2 regions of the Amycolatopsis sp. cmx-8-4 genome follow, and region 1 is predicted to be linked to the other one. Evidence: riboswitches for the same ligand, from Rfam matches in the RefSeq annotation. Region 1 holds a riboswitch; the other holds the start of a gene.
The links. Region 1 has a riboswitch for thiamine pyrophosphate ahead of thiO (glycine oxidase ThiO). Riboswitches for the same ligand answer to the same signal wherever they lie in the genome.
Positions count from the first base shown of each region.

Region 2: another riboswitch for thiamine pyrophosphate. It lies ahead of ACLJQZ_RS15045 (thiamine ABC transporter substrate-binding protein); the one in region 1 lies ahead of thiO (glycine oxidase ThiO).

Region 1 covers NZ_JAEBDZ010000001.1:448,621-458,184, reverse strand. Annotated here, with positions in the region: gene thiS (sulfur carrier protein ThiS) at 1-185, opposite strand, end outside; gene thiO (glycine oxidase ThiO) at 185-1,261, opposite strand; TPP riboswitch at 1,255-1,360, opposite strand; gene thiE (thiamine phosphate synthase) at 1,494-2,153, shown strand; gene ACLJQZ_RS02240 (hypothetical protein) at 2,216-2,956, opposite strand; gene ACLJQZ_RS02235 (threonine/serine dehydratase) at 3,103-4,050, shown strand; gene ACLJQZ_RS02230 (MFS transporter) at 4,160-5,707, opposite strand; gene ACLJQZ_RS02225 (GntR family transcriptional regulator) at 5,751-6,506, opposite strand; gene ACLJQZ_RS02220 (SIS domain-containing protein) at 6,655-7,701, shown strand; gene ACLJQZ_RS02215 (N-acetylglucosamine kinase) at 7,698-8,663, shown strand; gene ACLJQZ_RS02210 (DUF3159 domain-containing protein) at 8,765-9,427, opposite strand.
Region 2 covers NZ_JAEBDZ010000006.1:224,705-234,268, forward strand. Annotated here, with positions in the region: gene ACLJQZ_RS15025 (hypothetical protein) at 1-144, shown strand, start outside; gene ACLJQZ_RS15030 (DUF1330 domain-containing protein) at 141-434, shown strand; gene ACLJQZ_RS15035 (winged helix-turn-helix transcriptional regulator) at 445-810, shown strand; gene ACLJQZ_RS15040 (4a-hydroxytetrahydrobiopterin dehydratase) at 1,221-1,505, opposite strand; TPP riboswitch at 1,538-1,647, shown strand; gene ACLJQZ_RS15045 (thiamine ABC transporter substrate-binding protein) at 1,669-2,718, shown strand; gene ACLJQZ_RS15050 (ABC transporter permease) at 2,796-4,358, shown strand; gene ACLJQZ_RS15055 (ABC transporter ATP-binding protein) at 4,358-5,365, shown strand; gene ACLJQZ_RS15060 (ABC transporter permease) at 5,427-6,305, opposite strand; gene ACLJQZ_RS15065 (ABC transporter ATP-binding protein) at 6,302-7,276, opposite strand; gene ACLJQZ_RS15070 (LolA family protein) at 7,273-8,364, opposite strand; gene ACLJQZ_RS15075 (response regulator transcription factor) at 8,509-9,225, shown strand; gene ACLJQZ_RS15080 (HAMP domain-containing sensor histidine kinase) at 9,225-9,564, shown strand, end outside.

The DNA.
Region 1 (9,564 bases):
GCGGTGAGCACGTCGAGCGCCGCGCCCTTGGGCACTGCGGCGGTGGTCCAGTCGCCGCGGCGGACGACGACGCCGTCTACCGCGACGGCGATCCCGGGCCGCTGCCCGCCGGCGGCGTCGAGGACGTCGGCGACGGTCGCGGCGTCCGGGAACTCCGTCCACTTGCCGTTGAGCTTGATCTCCATCACACGTGCTCCTTCTGGTGCAGGCGGGCGGGTGAAGCCGCTTCGACGCCTTCGGGCGGCTTATCGCCTTCGAGCCAGGCGACCACGGCGTCGGCGGTCACCGGGGCCAGCAGCAGGCCGTTGCGGTGGTGCCCGGTCGCGGCGTAGACGCCGTCGTCCAGGACGCCGAGGTACGGCAGCGCGTCACGGCTGCCGGCGCGCAGGCCCGCGGCCGTCTCGACCAGCTCGTACTCGGTGATCGCCGGGAAGACGCGCTCGGCGCCCTCGATCAGCTCGCGGACGCCGCGCGCGGTGACGGCCTGGTCGAAGCCCGCTTCGTACTGCGTCGCGCCGAGAACGAGCTCCTGGTCGCCGCGCGGGACGAGGTAGATCGGCCGGCCTTCGACGACGGCCCGGACGGTCCGCGTCGGCGGCGGCAGGCAGCCGCGGCGCGGTTTCAGCCGGAGGATCTCGCCCTTGAGCGGGCGGACGGCGTCGGCGAGCCGCGGGTGCAGCCGCCCGGTCCAGGCGCCGGCGGCGAGCACGACGGCGTCGGCGTCCGGGATCGTTTCGACGCGTTCGCGGACGAACCGGACTTGGTGGTTGACGCAGGCCGCGTACAGCGCGTTGAGCAGTTTCCGGTTGTCCACGGCCAGGTCGCCGGGTACGTGGAGTCCACTTCGGACGGACGCGACGCCGGGCTCGAGCCGCTTGGCCTCGCGCCCGGTGAGGCGTTCGGCCGCGCGGCCGAGGGAGTGCAGGTAGCCGGCGAGGATGTCGAGGTGCCCGGCGTCGGCGCTGTCGAAGGCGACGACCAGCGTCCCGTGCTCGGCGAGCCCGGGGTCGACGCCTTCTTGACTGAGGTCGCGCGCGAAGCCGGGCCACCGGCGGAGGGACTCTTCGCCGAGGGCGAGGACGTCTTCCTCACCCGGCCAGGCCTCGGTGACCGGGGCGAGCATGCCGCCGGCCAGCCAGGACGCCCCGCCGCGCACGGGTTCGGGGTCGTGGACGGTGACCGCGTGACCTTTCGCGGCCGCGCGCCACGCCGCGGACAGGCCGATCACGCCGGCGCCGACCACGGCCACGGTGTTCGTCATGGGATCACGCTCCCTGCGCCGGCATGACCCGGATCAGGTTCCACGGTCGGAGCGGCAGCTCCCTCTCAGCCCGTGCCTCGGGCTCCCGTGCGGACTCGGCCACCCTACTGTGCCGTTCGTTACCAGTCCAACCACAGTCACGGCCGGATGGCTTTGGTGGCAACGGCACGTACCGCTCGAGGGCCGGCCTGCTTTTGGCCGGACCGGTAACCGGCCAGGTACGGTCGCCGCTATGCCCGCCCTCTCCGGTGACAAGATCCGCGCCCGCCTCGACGCCGCGCGCCTGTACCTGTGCACGGACGCCCGAACGACCCGCGGCGACCTCGCCGCGTTCGCCGACGCGGCACTGTCCGGCGGCGTCGACATCATCCAGCTGCGGGACAAGACCGGCGCTTTGGAAGCCGCCGGCGAGATCGCGGCGCTGGAGGTGCTGGCGGAGGCGTGCGAGCGTCACGGAGCACTGCTCTCGGTGAACGACCGGGCGGACGTGGCGTTGGCGGTCGGCGCGGACGTCCTCCACCTGGGCCAGGACGACATCCCGGTCCCCCTGGCCCGCCGCATCGTGGGCGACGACGTGGTGATCGGCCGCTCGACGCACTCTCTCTCGCAGGCTGCGGCCGCTGCCTCCGAGCCGGGTGTGGACTACTTCTGCACGGGCCCCTGCTGGCCGACGCCGACCAAGCCGGGCCGCTCGGCACCGGGCCTGGACCTGGTCCGTTCCACGGCCGCCGCCGCGGTGTCCCGGCCGTGGTTCGCCATCGGCGGCATCGACGTCCCACGGTTGCCGGAAGTCCTGACGGCGGGGGCGTCGCGGATCGTGGTGGTCCGGGCGATCACGGAGGCGGAGGACCCAGCGGCCGCAGCCCGCGACTTGCGGTCCCACCTCGCCTGACGCTGAAGTCCGTGAAGGCCTCCTTACCGGCCATAAGAGCCGGTAAGGAGGCCTTCACGGCTTTACGGGGTCGGGGTGGCCGCCGCGCCCTGGCTGGTCGGGGGTGCGGCCGAGGTCGTCGGCTTCTGGGAGGTCGTGCTCGGCGTTGTCGGGGTCGTGGTCGGCGTGTCCGACGAGGTCGTCGGTGGGGTGTTCGACTGCGTCGTCGTCGACGACGTGTCCGTCGGTGAGTCCTGGGTGTCGTTCGTCGAGGTCGAGGGCGTCGTCGACGGGGTCGGGGTCGAAGGGCCCGAGCCGCTGCCGAAGATCTTGCCGATGCCCGCGCCCGTGCCGCCCGCCACCTTGCCGCCCGTGGCCGCGTCCACGCTGACCATCGCCAGGATCGCCACCGCGAAGGCCACCACGCTCGTGCCGATGATCAGCGGCCAGCGCAGTTTGCGCAGCCTGCCCGGCTCGTCGTCCGGACCGTCGGTGGGCAGGTCGTCCGGGCGCTTCAGCCGGACCGTGGGCTGCTCGGCCAAGGGCACCTCGACGCCGCCTCGGCGGCGGATCCCCGAAGTCGCCAGCTGCCGGGCCTTCAACGCGGCCGCGCGCGTGCGCTGCAGTGAGCGCAGGTAAACCTCGCCGCCGACCGTGGTGATCACGCTCGCCACGCCCGCGCCGGCCACCGTGCCCGCTACGCCGAGCGTCGACCCCAGCAGCGCCGCCGTCACCGCCGCGAGCGCCGCCGCCATCACCTGCGCGATGCGCAGTCCTGACTTTGCTTCCTTCGTTTCGGAAGTCGCTGCGTTCTCCTTGCTCATGATCCCGATCCGGTAGTAAGTCTTCTCCCCTGTCCAACGTGTAAGGCGCGCGGGAAACTCCCCTCGTTGCCGCAGCGTGAGGAGCGCCACTCCGACTGTCCACAATAGACAGTGCAAATCGCACGGTTTCTTGACATACTCGGCAGATGGAACTGGTGACGATCTCCGACATCGAGGCCGCCGCGAAGCGCGTCGAGGGTGTCGCCGTGCGCACGCCGCTGTTGCTCCAAACGTGGGACCCGCGCAAGTCCTTGTGGCTCAAACCCGAGAGCCTGCAACCGATCGGCGCGTTCAAGGTGCGCGGCGCGTTCAACGCGATCGGCACCCTCGACGACGCGACGCGCGCCCGCGGCGTCATCGCCTACTCGAGCGGCAACCACGCGCAGGCCGTCGCGTACGCGGCACAGTGGTACGGCGTGCCCGCGGTGATCGTCGTGCCGGACGTCGCGCCGCGGATCAAGGTCGAGGCCACCCGCTCGTACGGTGCCGAGGTGATCGAGGTGCCGATCGGCGAACACGAGGCCAAAGCGCACGAACTGGCCGCCGAACGCGGGCTGACCCTCGTCCCGCCCTACGACCACGCGGCGATCATCGCCGGGCAGGGCACCGCGGGCCTGGAGATCGCCGAAGACCTGCCGGACGTCGACGTCGTGCTGGTGCCGGTGAGCGGCGGCGGGCTCGCCGCCGGCGTCGGCACCGCGATCAAGGCGCGCTGCCCGCGGGCGCGGGTCATCGGCGTCGAGCCCGCGCTGGCCGGCGACGCGACCGAGGGCCTGCGGCTGGGCCGCCAGGTCGACTGGCCGATGGCCGACCGCGCCCGCACGATCGCCGACGGCCTGCGCGCGCAGCCGTCCGAGCTGACCTTCGCGCACCTCACGAAGGTCGTCGACGCCATGGTGACGGTCACCGAGGACGAGATCCGCGACGCCGTCCGAACACTTGCGCACAAGGCCCGCCTGGTCGCCGAGCCCAGCGGCGCGGTGACGACGGCGGCCTACCTGCACCACGCGGCCGAGCTGCCCGCCGGCCGCACGGTCGCGATCGTCTCCGGCGGCAACGTCGACCCGGCGCTGTTCGCGGAGATCCTGGCCTGACCCGCTCGGCCCGAGCGCCCCAATGTGGCGTTGGGTGCATCTGACGCACCGAACGCCACATTGGGTGCGTTGGACGCACCCAACGCCACATTGGGGCGCATGGGGCCCGTCAGGAGCCGGCGGCCGGGGCCCCTCGGCGCACGTGCGTCGGCGGGCCCTCGACGCCGCAGCTGAAGCACTCGCCCAGGTGGGGCGACTCGTCGGCGACCGGAGGTGCGGCCGGCGGCGCGGGCGTGGGGGTGGGGGTGGGCGGCGCGAGGACGCCGTTGTGGATGCCGAGCGCGATCAGCCCACCGGCGATGGCCAGGACCGCGCAGATGATCAACGCCGTCCGCCAGCCCGCGGTCAGCGCGACCGGGTCGTTGTACGCCTCGCCGGTCAGCCCGGCCGCGGCGGGTAGCACCGCCACCGCCAGCAGGCCGCCGGAGCGGGCGATCGCGTTGTTGACGCCCGACGCGACGCCGGCGTAGCGGTCCGGGGCCGCGGCGAGCACCGTCGCGGTCACCGGGGCCACCACGGTCGCCAGGCCCAGCCCGAACACGACGACGGCGGGCAGCACGGCCCCGAGGTAGGACGCGCCGGGCGCGATGCGCAGCATCAGCAGCATCCCGATGCCGACGACGATCGGCCCGACCACCAGCTGCGTCCGCGGGCCGATGCGCTGCGCGAGCGCGCCCGAGCGGCCCGAGAGCAGCAGCATGATCACCGTGAGCGGCAGCCCGGCCAGCCCGGCCGCGGTCGGCGAGTAGCCGAGCGAGACCTGCAGCTGCATGACCAGCAGCATCAGCACGCCGCCGAGCGCCGCGTACATGGCGAAGGTCAGCGCGTTGGACAGCGTGAACGTCCGGTCGCGGAACAGCGACGGCGGCACCAGCGGCTCCCGCGAGCGGTGCTGGACGAACACGAACGCGGCCAGCCCCGCGATCCCCAGCACGCCCGCGACCAGCACGATCGGGTCGCCGAGGCCGCGTCCCGGCGCCTCGACCAGCGCGCCGGTGATCCCGGCGAGGCCGATCGCGCCGAGCGCGGCGGCGCCGAAGTCCGGGTGCCCGGTCGCTTCCTCGTCCCGCGACTCGGGCACGAACTTGCGCGCCATGAAGACGACGGCGACCGCGATCGGCACGTTGATCAGGAACGCCAGCCGCCACGACCACAGCTGGACCAGCAGTCCGCCGAGCAGCGGCCCGGCGGCGGCCGCGATGCCGCCGAGGCCGGACCACGCGCCGATCGCGCGGGCGCGCGCGTCGTGCGCGAAGGACGACTGGAGGATCGCCAGCGACCCGGGCGTCAGGAGCGCGCCGCCGATGCCCTGCAGGATGCGCGTCGCGACGAGCATCTCGGTCGACGTCGCGGCGGCGCACAGCCCGGACGCGACGCCGAACCAGACGACGCCGATGAGGTACATGCGGCGCCGGCCGTACCGGTCGCCGAGCGAGCCGGCGACCAGGATGAGCGCGGCGAGCGCCAGCATGTAGCCGTCGAGGATCCACTGGAGCCCGGCGACGGACGCCCCCAGCTCGGTGCCGATGCGGGGCAGGGCGACGTTGACGATCGTGCCGTCGAGCATCGCCATGCCGGAGCCGAGGATGGTCGTGGCGAGCACGCCGCGCGCGGCGTGCGTCCCCCACCGGATCCCGGTGTCTTCGGTGGCTGTCACCAGCACACTCCACCGCGCCCGAAGACCCCCCGTCAACCTGGCCCTACGGCATCAGCGTCGTGACGAACTTGTAGCGGTCCCCCCGGTAGATCGCGCGGGCGAACTCCACCGGCTTGCCGTCGGTGGCGAACGAGTGCCGCGTCAGCATCAGCACCGGCATTCCGACGTCCGCCCCGAGCATCTCCGCTTCCTGCGGCCCGGCGAGCGACGTCTCGATCGTCTCCTCCGCGCGTTCCAGTTCGACGCCGTAGTGCTCGCGCAGAACGGCGTACAACGACGCGCCCGCCGAGACGTGCTTGCGCAAGCCGCGGAAGCGGCCGAGCGGCAGGTGCGTCGTCTCGAGCGCCATCGGCTGGGAATCCGCCAGTCGAAGCCGTCGAAGGCGAAGAATTTTCGCGCCGGTCCGGATTCCGAGCAGTTTCGCCAGATCGCCCTCGACCGGGAGCTCCTCGACTTCCAGGAGCTTGGACGACGGCTTCAGGCCCTGCTTGCGCATGTCCTCGGTGTAGGAGGACAGCTGCAGCCGCTGGGCGAGCTTCGGCTCGGCCGCGAAGGTGCCTTTTCCCTGCACACGGTGCAGCCGGCCCTCGGCGGTGAGGTCGGCCAGCGCCTGGCGCACGGTGGTGCGGGAGACCGTGAACTCCCCGGCGAGCGCGCGTTCCGTCGGGATCGGCGACCCGGGCGGCAGCACGTCGAGCAGGTCCAGCAGGTGCTGTTTCAGCGCCCAGTACTTGGGCTCTCGCTGACCGCGCATCCCGGCGACGGCACCCGCCTCGCCCGCGGTGGTGGTGTCCAACATGCCCGACTCCCTATGTCTTCCCTCATAACACGCCACGTCCCCGTAAGAAACGTACCCTTTTCCCCAAACGCGCCGCCCCACTAAGATTGGTCTAGACCTGACCGACGCCGCCTGAGTCCGGTACATAATGCCGGAGGTGGAGAGGAAAATGATGACCGAACAACGGCCCGGCGAGCACATGGCCGCGGAGATCGCCCAGCAGCCGGACGTCTTGGCCGGACTGGTCGAGCGTCAGGCGGAAATCGCCGGGGTGGCGGAAAAGATCTCACAACGCCCCCCGCGCTTCGCTTTGCTCGCCGCGCGTGGATCGAGTGACCACGCAGCGTTGTATGCGAAGTACCTGATCGAGGTAATGCTCGGCCTTCCGGCTGGTCTTGTCTCCCCGTCCACGGCGACGCTGTACGGCGCGCGGCCCGATTTGCGGGACGTGCTGTTCGTCACGGTCAGCCAGAGCGGTGGCTCACCTGACCTGATCGAGGTGACCGAGACGGCCCGGCGCCAGGGCGCGCTGACCGTGTCCGTCACCAACACGCCCGAGTCGCCGCTGCGCGCGGCGTCGGAGCTCGGCATCGACATCGGCGCCGGTGTCGAGAAGGCCGTCGCCGCGACCAAGACGTACTCCGCCACCCTGATGGCGCTGTACCTGCTGATCGACGCGGTGCGCGGCGGCAAGGCGGCCGACGCCGAGAAGATCGGCGAGCTGGCCCAGCAGACCCTCGACGGCTCCGTCGAGGACGTCCAGCGCGCGGTCGACCGGTACCGCTTCGTGGACCGCGTCCTCACGACCGGTCGCGGTTACTCCTACGCGTCCGCGCTCGAAGGCGCGCTCAAGCTCGCCGAGACCAGCTACCTCGCCGCCCGCGCGTACAGCGGCGCGGACCTGCTGCACGGCCCGGTCGCGGCGGTGAACGGCGAGACCGCCGTGCTCGCGGTGACCAGCGCCGGGCACGGCGGCCAGGCGATGCACGAGGTCCTCGAGGCCGTCGGCAAGCGCGGCGCGGACGTCCTCGCCGTCGGCTCGGCCGCCTCCGAGGTGCCCGCGGCGCTGCGCATCGACGTCGCGCCGACCGTCGAGGACCTGGCGCCGATCCTGGAGATCCTGCCGCTCCAGCGGCTCGCGCTCGGCCTGTCGCTGGCCCGCGGCGGCGACCCGGACAGCCCGCGCGGCCTGCTGAAGGTGACCAAGACCCGGTGACCTTCGCGGTCGGTGTGGACGCCGGCGGCACGTCGACCAGGGCCGCGCTGGTCGACGCCGCCGGCGTCGTGCTGGGTACCGGGCGCGGCGACGGCGCCAACCCCAACGCCCACGCGCCCGAGGTGGCCGCGGGCCGGATCGCCGACGCGATCACCGCGGCCCTCGGCGGGCGCGACCCCGGCGGCGTGCGCGCGTGCGTCGTCGGCATGGCCGGGGTCAGCAAGCTGAGCGATCCGGCGATCGCCGCGGTCTTCGAGGCCGCGTGGGCCCGGATCGGGCTCACCGGCGTCGTCCGTGCGGTCGCCGACGCCGAAGTGGCGTACGCGTCCGCGACCGCCGCGCCGGACGGGACCGTGCTCGTCGCCGGCACCGGCTCGATCGCGGGCCGGATCCGGAAGCGGCGGCTGGCCGGCACCGCGGGCGGCTACGGCTGGCTGCTCGGTGACGAGGGGTCGGCGTTCTGGCTCGGCCGCGAGGCCGTCCGGTCCACTTTGGAGGCACTCGGGCGTGGACTGTCACTCGACGGCCTTCCCTCGGCGGTGCTCGCCGCGGCGCTCGGACCGTCCGGTGTGGACGTCCGGACCGACGCCGAGCGGCTCGCCGCGTCCCGGGCGTTGATCACGAACGCCAACGCGGAGGCGCCGGTGCGGCTGGCCCGGTTCGCCCCCTTGGTGAGCGCGGCGCACGACGCCGGTGAGCCCGCGGCGGGCGACATCGTGGGCCGCGGGGCCGGGCTGCTGGTCGCGAACGCCCTCGCCGCGCGCGAGCCCGGCGAGTCGACTCCGGTCGTCCTCGTCGGCTCGGTGCTCACCGGGACCAGCCCGGTCGGGGCGCTCGTGCGGCGCGGATTGACCGGTCTCGAGGTGCTGACCAGCTCCGATGGGGTGCTCGGGGCGGCCTGGCTGGCCGCCGTCGACGCCTTCGGCGAGGGGACACCGAGACCGGCGCTCCTGGGAAAATGAGCAAAACGCGGCGCGAAGACGTGAAAACGTCGACTGAACCCGGGTAGTCCGGGTACCGTAGACAGTGGCCCCCGGACCCTCCCCCCTCGCCGGGGGCCGCCTTATGCCCCGGGTACGTCCTCCGGCCGGGTTTCGGGGGTCAAGCGCAGGCCGGGATGCTCCGGCGGCAACGCGCGGTAGAGCACCCAGCCACTGACCGCGACGGTCAGCGCGACCAGCGGCCAGGACAGCACCGTGCGGGCCACACCGAGCGCGATCACCTGGCCGGACCACCACAGCAGGCCGTAGACGACGACGCGCAGCACGTACTGGCCGAACACCCACACCCAGCTCGCCCTCGAGTAGGCCTTGAGCAGGACGGGGTCGCGGCGCCAGCGCGTCTTCTGGCCAAGCACCAGGCCCACGACGACGCCGAGCAGCGGCCAGCGGACCACGATGCTGGCCGCCCAGAGCAGCGCGCTGGCCACATTGGACATCAGCTGCAGCAGGAAGAAGTCCTGGGCGCGGCCGGTGTGCAGGGCGATCAGCGCGGCCGCGACGACGGCGGCGAGGCTGACCACGATCGCGCGGATCTTGCCGCCGCGGACGTACCGGAAGATCCCGAGCGCGAGGGCGACCGCGATGGCGGCGCCGGCCCCCCAGGCGATGGACTGGCCGGCCGCGAGCCAGCCCACGACGAAACCGACCGGCGGGATGCTGGCGTCGAGCGCCCCCCGGCGGCCGCCGAGGATCTGCGCGAGCGACTCGCGGGGTTGTTCGGACACGTGTCCAGCCTGCCGGATCAGCCTCGGAACGCCCCGGCCGGGGAGATCTTCGCCACATCGGGTGCCGGTTTTAACTTCGAGTGTGCTGTTTCACGACATACCGAAGGTGAAGACTGCGTAATACAGGAGCGCGGAAG
Region 2 (9,564 bases), on a different contig from region 1:
TTCGTCGACGAAGGCCGCTTGTCCGGCCTCGAATACTGGAGCGTGGCCGACGAGACCCCGGTCGAGTTCCCGCCGCCGGAGGAAATCCGAGTAGTGACAGCACCAGGTGACGGCTCCGGAGTTCTGCCACCCTCGGAACCGTGAGCGTCTACGTCATCTCCGAGGTCGAGATCCTCGACGAAACCGAAGCCCAGCGCTACCGCGAACTCGCCCAAGCGTCGATCACGGGGTACCAAGGACGCTACATCGTCCGGGGCGCGGCGCCGGATGCCCTCGAAGGCGACTTCGACGAGCACAAGCGCGTGGTCCTCGTCGAGTTCCCGGACCGGGATACCGCCGAACGCTGGTACGCCTCCGCCGAGTACGCCGAAGCGCTCGAGCTGAGCAAGACCGCGCTGCGGCGGCGGTTGCTGCTCGTCGACGGCGTGGCCTAACGTCGGCTGCGTGGAGCCGCTGACCGCTGATCTCTTCGCGCCGCAATGCCCGTCGGCCGACACGCCGTTCCGGATCGGGGACAAGTGGGGCGGCATGGTCGTTGTCTGTCTGAAGGACGGGCCGCGCCGCTTCTCCGAGCTGCGCGTGCCGCTCCGGAACATCAGCCCGAAAGTGCTCACCGAGACGCTGCGGTCCCTGGAGCGCGACGGGATGATCACCCGCAAGACCTACGACGAGAACCCGCCACGCGTCGAGTACACGCTGACGGACTTGGGCCGGACCCTGTTCGAGCCCATGGACCGCTGCCGCGAGTGGGCGGAGAAGTACCTGCCGAGCCTGCGAGAAGCCCGGCAGGCCTACGACCGGGCGGACTAGCCGAGGAGGCCCATCAGCGCGATCGCGATCAGCACGACCGCGGTCGCGAGGGCGTTGATCCAGGCGCGCTGGGTGGCGGTCAGAGCGGCGGTGGCGGGGGTGCTGTTCATGGCGTTTTCCCTACGAGCGGGCCGATGCTTCCGGGGGTTCAGCGCGTTGACCATGCCGAGTGTTAGCAGCTGTGACGAAGCTCACCCGATCATGCCGCTGACCAGCGGAAACGGCACTCAGCCGTCCGAGTGGCGGTGGCTGCGGGCGGTGAACCAGAGCACCCCGCCGGCCGCGGCCACCATCGTCGCGAATGCCACTGTGCCCACTATGATCGCCTGCGTCATATCTGCCTCTCGGGTCCGAAGTCCTTTACCGAGAGACGCCGAACGCGGGCTTTCGTGCACTCAGAGTAGCCGGGATCACAATCCGTCGAGGGTCTCGTTGATCTGCTTGGCCAGCGCGAAGTCCTTCTTCGTCAGCCCACCCGCCGAATGCGTGCTGAGGTGGAAGGTCAGCGTGCGCCAGCGGATGTCGATGTCCGGGTGGTGGTCGGCGGCCTCGGCCAGCACCGCGACGCGGTCCACCACCTCGATCGCCTTCGGGAAGCTCGGCAGCTCCACCTCGCGCCGGATGACCTTGCCCGTGCGGACCCACCCGTGCAGCAGGGCTCGATCGGCCTCGTCGTCGCTCAAGATTTCCGTCATGCCTCCATCGTCCAACGTCCTGGACTAAGGTGCACGGTTGCCACGGGAGTCCGGTGAGCCGGGCTGAGAGGCGGGGTGACCCGCGACCGTTAGCACCTGATCCCGGATCATGCCGGCGAAGGGAGGGCTTTCCCTCCTCGTCCGGCGAAGTGCAGGAGGGTAGATGAAACGCAGTGCTGTTCGCGCCGCGACGGCCATCGCCGTCGTCAGCGTCGTCACAGCGGCGTGTTCGCTGTCGGACGGGTCCGGTGACGCGAAGCAGACGCCCACCGTCACCCTGGTGACGCACGACTCCTTCCTGGCGCCGCAGGAGGTGCTCGACGCCTTCCAGCAGCAGTCGGGCATCAAGATCTCCGTGCTCAAGCAGGGCGACGCCGGTTCGCTGACCAACAAGCTCGTGCTCACCAAGGCGAACCCGGTCGGCGACGTCGCGTACGGCGTCGACTCGACCTTCGCCTCGCGCGCGCTCGCCGAGGGCGTCTTCGAGCCCTACACCAGCCCGGAGGCCGACCGCGGGCCGCAGCGCTACGCCGTCGACCCGGAGCACAGGCTCTCGGCGGTCGACGTCGGCGACGTCTGCGTCAACGTCGACACGAACTACTTCACGGCCAAGGGGATCCCGGCGCCGGAGTCGTACGACGACCTGGCCGACCCGAAGTACAAGGACCTGCTGGTCGCGGAGGACCCGGCGACGGCGTCGCCCGGGCTCGCGTTCCTGCTCGGCACCGTCGCGAAGTACGGCGAGGCCGGTTGGAAGGACTACTGGACCAAGCTGAAGGCCAACGGCCTCAAGGTGGTCAGCGGCTGGGAAGAGGCCTACACGAAGGAGTTCTCGGGCTCGTCCGGCAAGGGGCCGCGGCCGATCGTCGTCTCGTACGCGTCGTCGCCGGCCGCCGAGGTGGGCGACGACGGGAAACCGCGGACGAAGGCGCTGCTCGACACCTGTTACCGGCAGGTCGAGTACGCCGGGGTGCTGGCCGGCGGCAAGCAGGAGGAGAACGCGCGCAAGGTCGTCGACTTCCTGCTTTCGCAGCAGTTCCAGGCGACCGTGGCGGCCAACATGTACGTCTACCCGGCGCGCCAGGGCGTCGATCTGCCGGCGGGCTGGGCGCAGGTCGCGCCGCTGCCGCAGAAGCCGCAGGCGCTGACCGCGGACCAGGTGCAGGCCGGGCGTGAGAAGTGGATCGGCGAATGGCGCGCGCTCGTGCAGTGACCTCCGGAGGCTCCCGAAACGCCGCGGTCTTGGCGCCGCCGCGGACCGCCCGCGGGCTCGGCCTGGCGCTGCTCGGGCTGGCCCCGATCGGTTTCCTGGTGGTGTTCTTCGCCTGGCCGGTGCTGGCGATCGTCGGCCGCGGGTTCGCCGCGGGCGGGCTCGACGTCGTGCTGGGCGACCCGCAGACGTGGCGGCTGGCGGGCTTCACGGTGGCCACCGCCGCGGGCTCGACGGTCGTCGCGGTGCTGGCCGGGCTGCCGGTGGCGTTCCTGCTTTCCCGGGTGCGGCTGCCCGGCGTCGGCCTGGCGCGGACGCTGGTGCTGGTGCCGTTCGTGCTGCCGACCGTGGTGGTCGGGCTGGCGTTCCGGGCGCTCTGGCCGGACGGCGGGGTGCTGCCGATCGTGCTGGCCAACGCGTTCTTCAACGTCGCCGTCGTCGCGCGGACCGTCGCCGGGCTCTGGGCACGGCTGGATTCGCGGACGTCCGACGCCGCGCGGGCGCTCGGCGCGTCACCGTGGCGGGCGTTCCGGTCGGTGACGCTGCCCGCGCTGGCGCCCGCGATCGCGTCCGCCGCGGCCGTGGTTTTCCTGTTCTGCGCCACCAGTTTCGGTGTCGTGCTGATCCTCGGCGGCGCCCGGTACCGGACCCTCGAGACGGAGATTTACCTCCGGACGGTCGACCTGCTCGACCTCTCCGGCGCGTCGGCGCTTTCGCTGATCCAGTTCGCCGCGGTCGTCGCGGCTCTGGTCGTCGGCGGGCTGGCGCGGCGGCGCAAGGAAGGTGCCAGGATCGGTTCCGGCGCTCCGCGACGCCCTCGCGGCGGCGAGTGGTGGGTCGTCGGCGCGGCGGGCGTCGTACTGGCCCTGCTGCTGACGCCGATCGTCGCGTTGCTCGCCGAGTCGGTGTCCACTTCGGACGGCTGGAGCCTCGCGGGGTACCGGGCGCTCGCGGGCACCGGCGAGAAGGGCGCGCTGCAGGTGTCCGGCTGGGACGCCGCGCTGAACTCGCTGAAGGTGGCCATCGACGCGACGCTGCTGGCGCTGGTCGTCGGCGTGCTCGCGTCGGTGGTGCTGGTGGCGCTGCGCCGGTCGCCGGTGCGGGCCGCGCGCGGCCTCGGCGAGACGCTCGACGCCGCGCTGATGCTGCCGCTCGGGGTGTCCGCGGTGACCGTCGGTTTCGGGTACCTCGTGACGCTCGACGCGCTGCCCGGCGACCTGCGGACGTCGCCCTACCTGGTGCCGCTCGCGCAGGCGCTGGTGATCATCCCGCTGATCGTGCGGATGGTGCTGCCGGTGCTGCGCTCGGTCGACGTCCGGCTGCGGCAGGCCGCGTCGACGCTCGGCGCGAGCCCGCTGCGGGTGTGGCGGGAGATCGACCTGCCGCTGACGCTGCGGCCGCTGGTCGCGGCGGCGGGGTTCGGGTTCGTCGTGGCACTCGGCGAGTTCGGCGCGACGAGCTTCCTGGCGCGGCCGACGTCGCCGACGCTGCCGGTCGCGATCGCGTCGCTGATGGGGCGCCCGGGGGAGCTGAACAACCAGATGGCGTACGCCGCGTGCGCGTTGCTGATGCTCGTGACGGTGCTGGCGGTCGCGCTGATCGACCGGCTCGGGGCCGCGCGCGGCCGGGTGGGAGAGTTCTGATGGCGTTGTCGGTGCGGGACCTGACCGTCCACTATGGATCGTTCGTCGCGGTGCGCGACGCCCGGCTGGACATCGCCGACGGCGAGGTCCTGGCGCTGCTCGGCCCGTCGGGCTCGGGCAAGTCGACGCTGCTGCGCGCGATCACCGGACTGGAGCCGTCGGCCCGCGGCACGGTCAGCTGGGACGGTGAGGACCTCGGCGCGGTGCCGGTGCACCGGCGCGGCTTCGGCTTGGTGTTCCAGGACGGCCAGCTGTTCGGCCACCGCGACGTCGCCGCGAACATCGCGTTCGGCCTGCGGATGCACGGCGTGCCGCGGGCCGCGTGGGCGGGGCGCGTCGCCGAGCTGCTGGAGCTGGTCGGGCTGTCCGGCTTCGAGCGGCGGCGGGTGACGGAGCTGTCGGGCGGGCAGGCGCAGCGAGTCGCGCTGGCCCGGGCGCTCGCGCCGGAGCCGCGCCTGCTGCTGCTGGACGAGCCACTGTCCGGTTTGGACGCCGGGTTGCGCGAGCAGCTGGCCATGGATCTGGCGGACCTGTTGCGGCGCAGCAAGATCACGGCGTTGCTGGTGACGCACGACCAGGAGGAGGCGTTCACCCTGGCCGACCGGGTCGCGGTGCTCGACGCCGGCGAGGTCCGCCAGGAAGGCGCGGTCCGCCGCGTGTGGCGCAACCCGCTGGACGACGACGTGGCCCGTTTCCTGGGGGTGACGTCGTTCGTAGACGGGGTTGCGACGGGTGGCGTGGTCCACACTGGGCTCGGGAACGTGCCGGTGCCGGACGTCGACGACGGCCCGGTGCGACTGGGGTTGCGCCCGCACGCGCTGCGGGTGGCCGGCTCGGGTGTCGCGGGCGAGGTGGTGGCGGCGGTCCACCGCCGCGAGCACGTGCGGCTGGTGGTCCGGCTGGCGGAGTCCACTGTGGACGCGGTCGCTCCGGCGGCGACGGACTTCCGGGCCGGGGACGCTGTGCGACTGGAGTTCGACCCGGATGGCGTCGCCCTGGTCGGCTAACGCGAGTCCGTGAATGGCACATTGAGGGACTTAGAGTCCCTCAATGTGCCATTCACGGACTTCAGCCGTCGCGAGTGGACAGTCGCGCGTAAGCCAGCGACAGCCCGATCACGATGTAACAAGCCGCCCGCAACGCCCCTTCGCCCAGCATCTGCGTGCCCATCGGGTCCTGCAGCACCTCCGCCGGTGCCAGCGACCAGTTCTGCGTCAACAAGAACGGGTGCAGCCAATCCAGCGAAGTCAGGAACCCCAGGATCGTGAACACGATGTCCGCCGCCAGCACGGATGCCACCACCAGCATCGGGTGTTCCGTCCAGCTGGAGATCGCCAGCGCCACCGCGCCGACCGCCCACAGCTGCAGCACGACCCAGCCCGCCACCAGCAGGATCCGGGCCAGCGCGCCGCCCACGGACAGCGTGGTTCCCGACAGCGTGAACAGCGAGTCCGTGCCGTTGATGATCAGGCCGGTCACCACGCCCGTGAAACACATCGCCAGCACCGAAACCACCGACACCGTCGCGACGCCGAACGCCTTGACCGCCAGCAGCCGGCCGCGGCCGACCGGGGCGATCAGCCAGCCGCGCAGGGTTCCGTGTGATGTCTCGCCCGCGATCGCGTCCGCGCCCGCCATGGCCGAGGCCAGCGGCAGGAGCAGGGTCAGCGTCATCACGATCGCCGCGATCGGCAGCACGAAGGCGTTGTTGACGGCGGACGCGAGCAGCGCTCCGCCGCCGTCGTCCGGGCCGCCGCCGGACTGCGCGTCTTCGCTCACCAGCGTCAGGCCGATGCCGATCACCACCGGGATCAGCGCCAGCAGGCCCAGCACGGCGAGCGTGCGCGGCCGCCGGAAGATCCAGCGCAGCTCCGCGGCCAGCAGCCGGGGCAGCGGCACCGAGTCGTGGCCCGTGCGGACCGCCGGTGCCTCGAGAACCGCGGTCATTCCGCACCCTCCGTCAGTCGCGCGAACAGGTCTTCCAGGCCGGTGCGCGCCCGCGTCGCCTCGTGGACCGCGACCCCCGCGCCCACCAGGACCTGCAGCACCCGCGGCGCCTCGGTCGCCGTGAGGTCGGCGCGGATCCCGTCCGGCGTCAGCCGCGCGCCGATCCGGTTCTCCCGCAGTACTTCCACGGCCTGCTCGGCGTCCGGCGTGCGGACCAGCAGGGCCGCGTTCCCGGACTCCAGCAGCTCCGCCAGCTCGCCCTGCGCGACGACGTTCCCGGCCTGCAGCACGGCGACGTGCGTGCAGGTCGCCTCCACCTCGGCCAGCAGGTGCGACGACACCAGCACGGTGACGCCCTCGGCGTGCAGCTCGGCCACGATCCTGCGGATCTCCCTGGTACCAGCAGGGTCGAGGCCGTTGGTCGGCTCGTCGAGCACGACCATCTTCCGCGGCACGAGCAACGCCGAAGCGAGGCCGAGCCGTTGCTTCATGCCGAGCGAGTAACCCTTGTACCGCCGGCGCGCGGCGACGCTCAGCCCGACGCGTTCGAGCGCGGAGTCGACCGCGAACGGGATCCCGGACGACGCCAGCCGCGGTTCGGCCGCGGCGAAGCGCAGCAGGTTGTCGCGGCCGGAGAGGAACGGGTGGAAGCCCGGCCCCTCGACCAGCGCGCCGACGTCCGGCAGCGCGTGCGCGGCGGCGTCGGGCATCTTGCGGCCGAGCAGCTCGACCTCGCCCTCGGTCGGGCGCACCAGGCCCAGCAGCATCCGGATGGTGGTCGTCTTGCCCGAGCCGTTCGGCCCGAGCATCCCGACGACCGCGCCTTCGGGGATGTCGAGGTCGACGTGGTCCACCGCGACCGTGCCGCGGTAGACCTTGCGCAGCCCCCGGGTGCGCGCGGCCAGGGGAACCGCCGGGGCGGACGTCTCCGTGGAGACGTCCGCCCCGGACTCGACAGTCGTACTGGTCACTTCTGACCCAGCGCTTCGTACAGGACCTGCTCCGGCACCGCACCGGCGGCGAACCGGCCGTCATCGGTCAGGATCGCGCTGCCCACCTTCGTGGTGATGAGGTGGCCGCTGCCCCAGGTGCCGCTGACCTTCTTGGTGAACCGGTCGAGCAGGGCCTGCGGGTCGGCGCCCCGGCCCTGACGGTCACCCTGCTGCTTCGGCGCCGCGTTCAGCGCGTCGGCCGGGATCGTGCCGGTGATGACGGTGTCCCAGCCGTCGCCGACGACCTTGGTCGCCTGCTTCGCCTGCTCGGCGAGGTCCTTGTCCTTCTGGTCCACCGTCGGCGTCTTCTCCTGCACCTTGGCGCCCTTCGGCGGGGTGAAGGTGAAGAGGTCGGCCGGCTGCTGGGTGAACTCGATCTGGCTGAACGCGACCTCGAGCGCCGGCGACGTCGTCCCGTTGCTCAGCACCGAAACCCGCAGTGGCATCCGCGTCTGCGAGTCGACGGCCACGCGGATCTCACGCAGCAGCGTGCGCTCGCTCGGCTTCGGCGTCAGGACCAGCTCGTAGGCCGGGCGGTCGGCGACGGTCGCGGTGCCGTCGACCGACACCGTGCTGCTCTCGCGGACCTTCGCCAGCAGCTCGGTGGCGGTCGCGACCGGGTCGGCCGTCTTCTCGCTGCCCGCGCCCTTCTGCTTGGCCACGTCCGCCGGGATGGTCACCTTGGTCGCGGTGTTGGTCTTGGAGCTGTAGTCCCAGACGGTCGTCCCGTCGTGGACCACGGTCTCCTGGCCGGTGCCCTGGGTGACGGCGAGCCGGCTCTTGCCCGCGCCGTCGGTGAAGATGTGCGCCGAGTCGATGTTCAGCGCGGACGCCCCCGGGATCGCGTTCCCCACCGCCGGCAGGCCGAGGTCGTTGCTGACCTTCAGCGTGCCGTCGAACGCGCCCGGCTTCGCCTGCATGACCGACTGCACCAGGTCTTCGGCGCTCACCTGCGGCAGTGCCGGCTTGTCGTCGGCGCTGGCCGGCATCGCGATGACCGCGAGCCCGCCGACACCGAGAGCGGTGCCCACGACCGCCGCGGTGATGCCCTTCGTCTTCGTCTTCATGCGTCTCTCCCTGTGTTCCCGAGCTCAAGTGTGCTCGGCTCCCGGCACCGACGCTTCCCTCTCGAGGCTGAGATACCCCTGAAGGTTCTCCCTCCGCGGCTGAGATCGTGCTGAGAGATCCCGCGGGACCTGCGCAAACCCGCCATGATGAGACTCGTGAAACCTCGGGTGCTGGTGGTCGACGACGAGCTGGGCGTGCGGAAAGCACTGCAACGCGGGCTGCGCGCGGAGGGGATGGACGTGGTCACCGCCGCGGACGGCCCCAGCGGGCTGCAGCTGGCGAGCACCGGCTCGTTCGACGTCGTGCTGCTCGACATCATGCTGCCCGGCTTGTCCGGTTACCGCGTGCTGGAGCGGCTGCGCAAGGACGGCGTCACGACGCCGGTGCTGCTCGTGTCGGCCAAGGACGGCGAGGTCGACCAGGCTGACGGCCTGGACCTGGGCGCCGACGGTTACCTCGTCAAGCCGTTCTCCTTCGTGGTGCTGGTGGCGCAGGTCCGCGCGACGCTGCGCCGCGCCGGGCCGGACGCTAGCCGCGGCACGCTGCGGCTCGGCGCGCTGGAGGTCGACCGCGGGCTGCGTCAGGTGCACTGGAACGGCGAGGAGGTCGGGCTGAGCCCCCGCGAGTTCGCGCTGCTCGAGGTGCTCGTCGGCCGCGCGGGCACGGTCGTCACCAAGGACGAGCTGCTGCGCGCGGTCTGGGGTGAGGAGCAGGCCGTGACGCGCAACCTCGTCGAGGTGTACGTCGGGTACGTGCGGCGCAAGCTCGACGCCGTCGGCGCCGGCGCGCTGCTGCGGACCGTGCGCGGGCACGGCTACCTGGCCTCCGACGCGCAGATCGACGAGGTCATCACCCCGTGATGACCTGGTGGCGCGGGCGGTCCCTGCAGGCCCGGATCACCGTGCTGGCCGCGACGATCACCCTGGGCTGCCTGCTCGGGCTGGCCGCGCTGGCCGCGGCCAAGCTCTCGCCGTTGCTCATCGACTCGGTCGACCGCGAGCTGACGGGCGCGCTCGCCCCGGCCAGCGCCGAGGTGAGCGCCGGGCGCGCGTTGCCGACCACCGCCCCGGTGACGGTCCGGGTGCTCGACATCTCGGGCACACCGGTCGACGGCGGCGCGCCGAGCGGGCTCAGCGGCGCCGACGTCGGGCTGCTCAAGGCCGGGCAACCGGTCCAGCAGGACGGCGCCCGCTACCTCG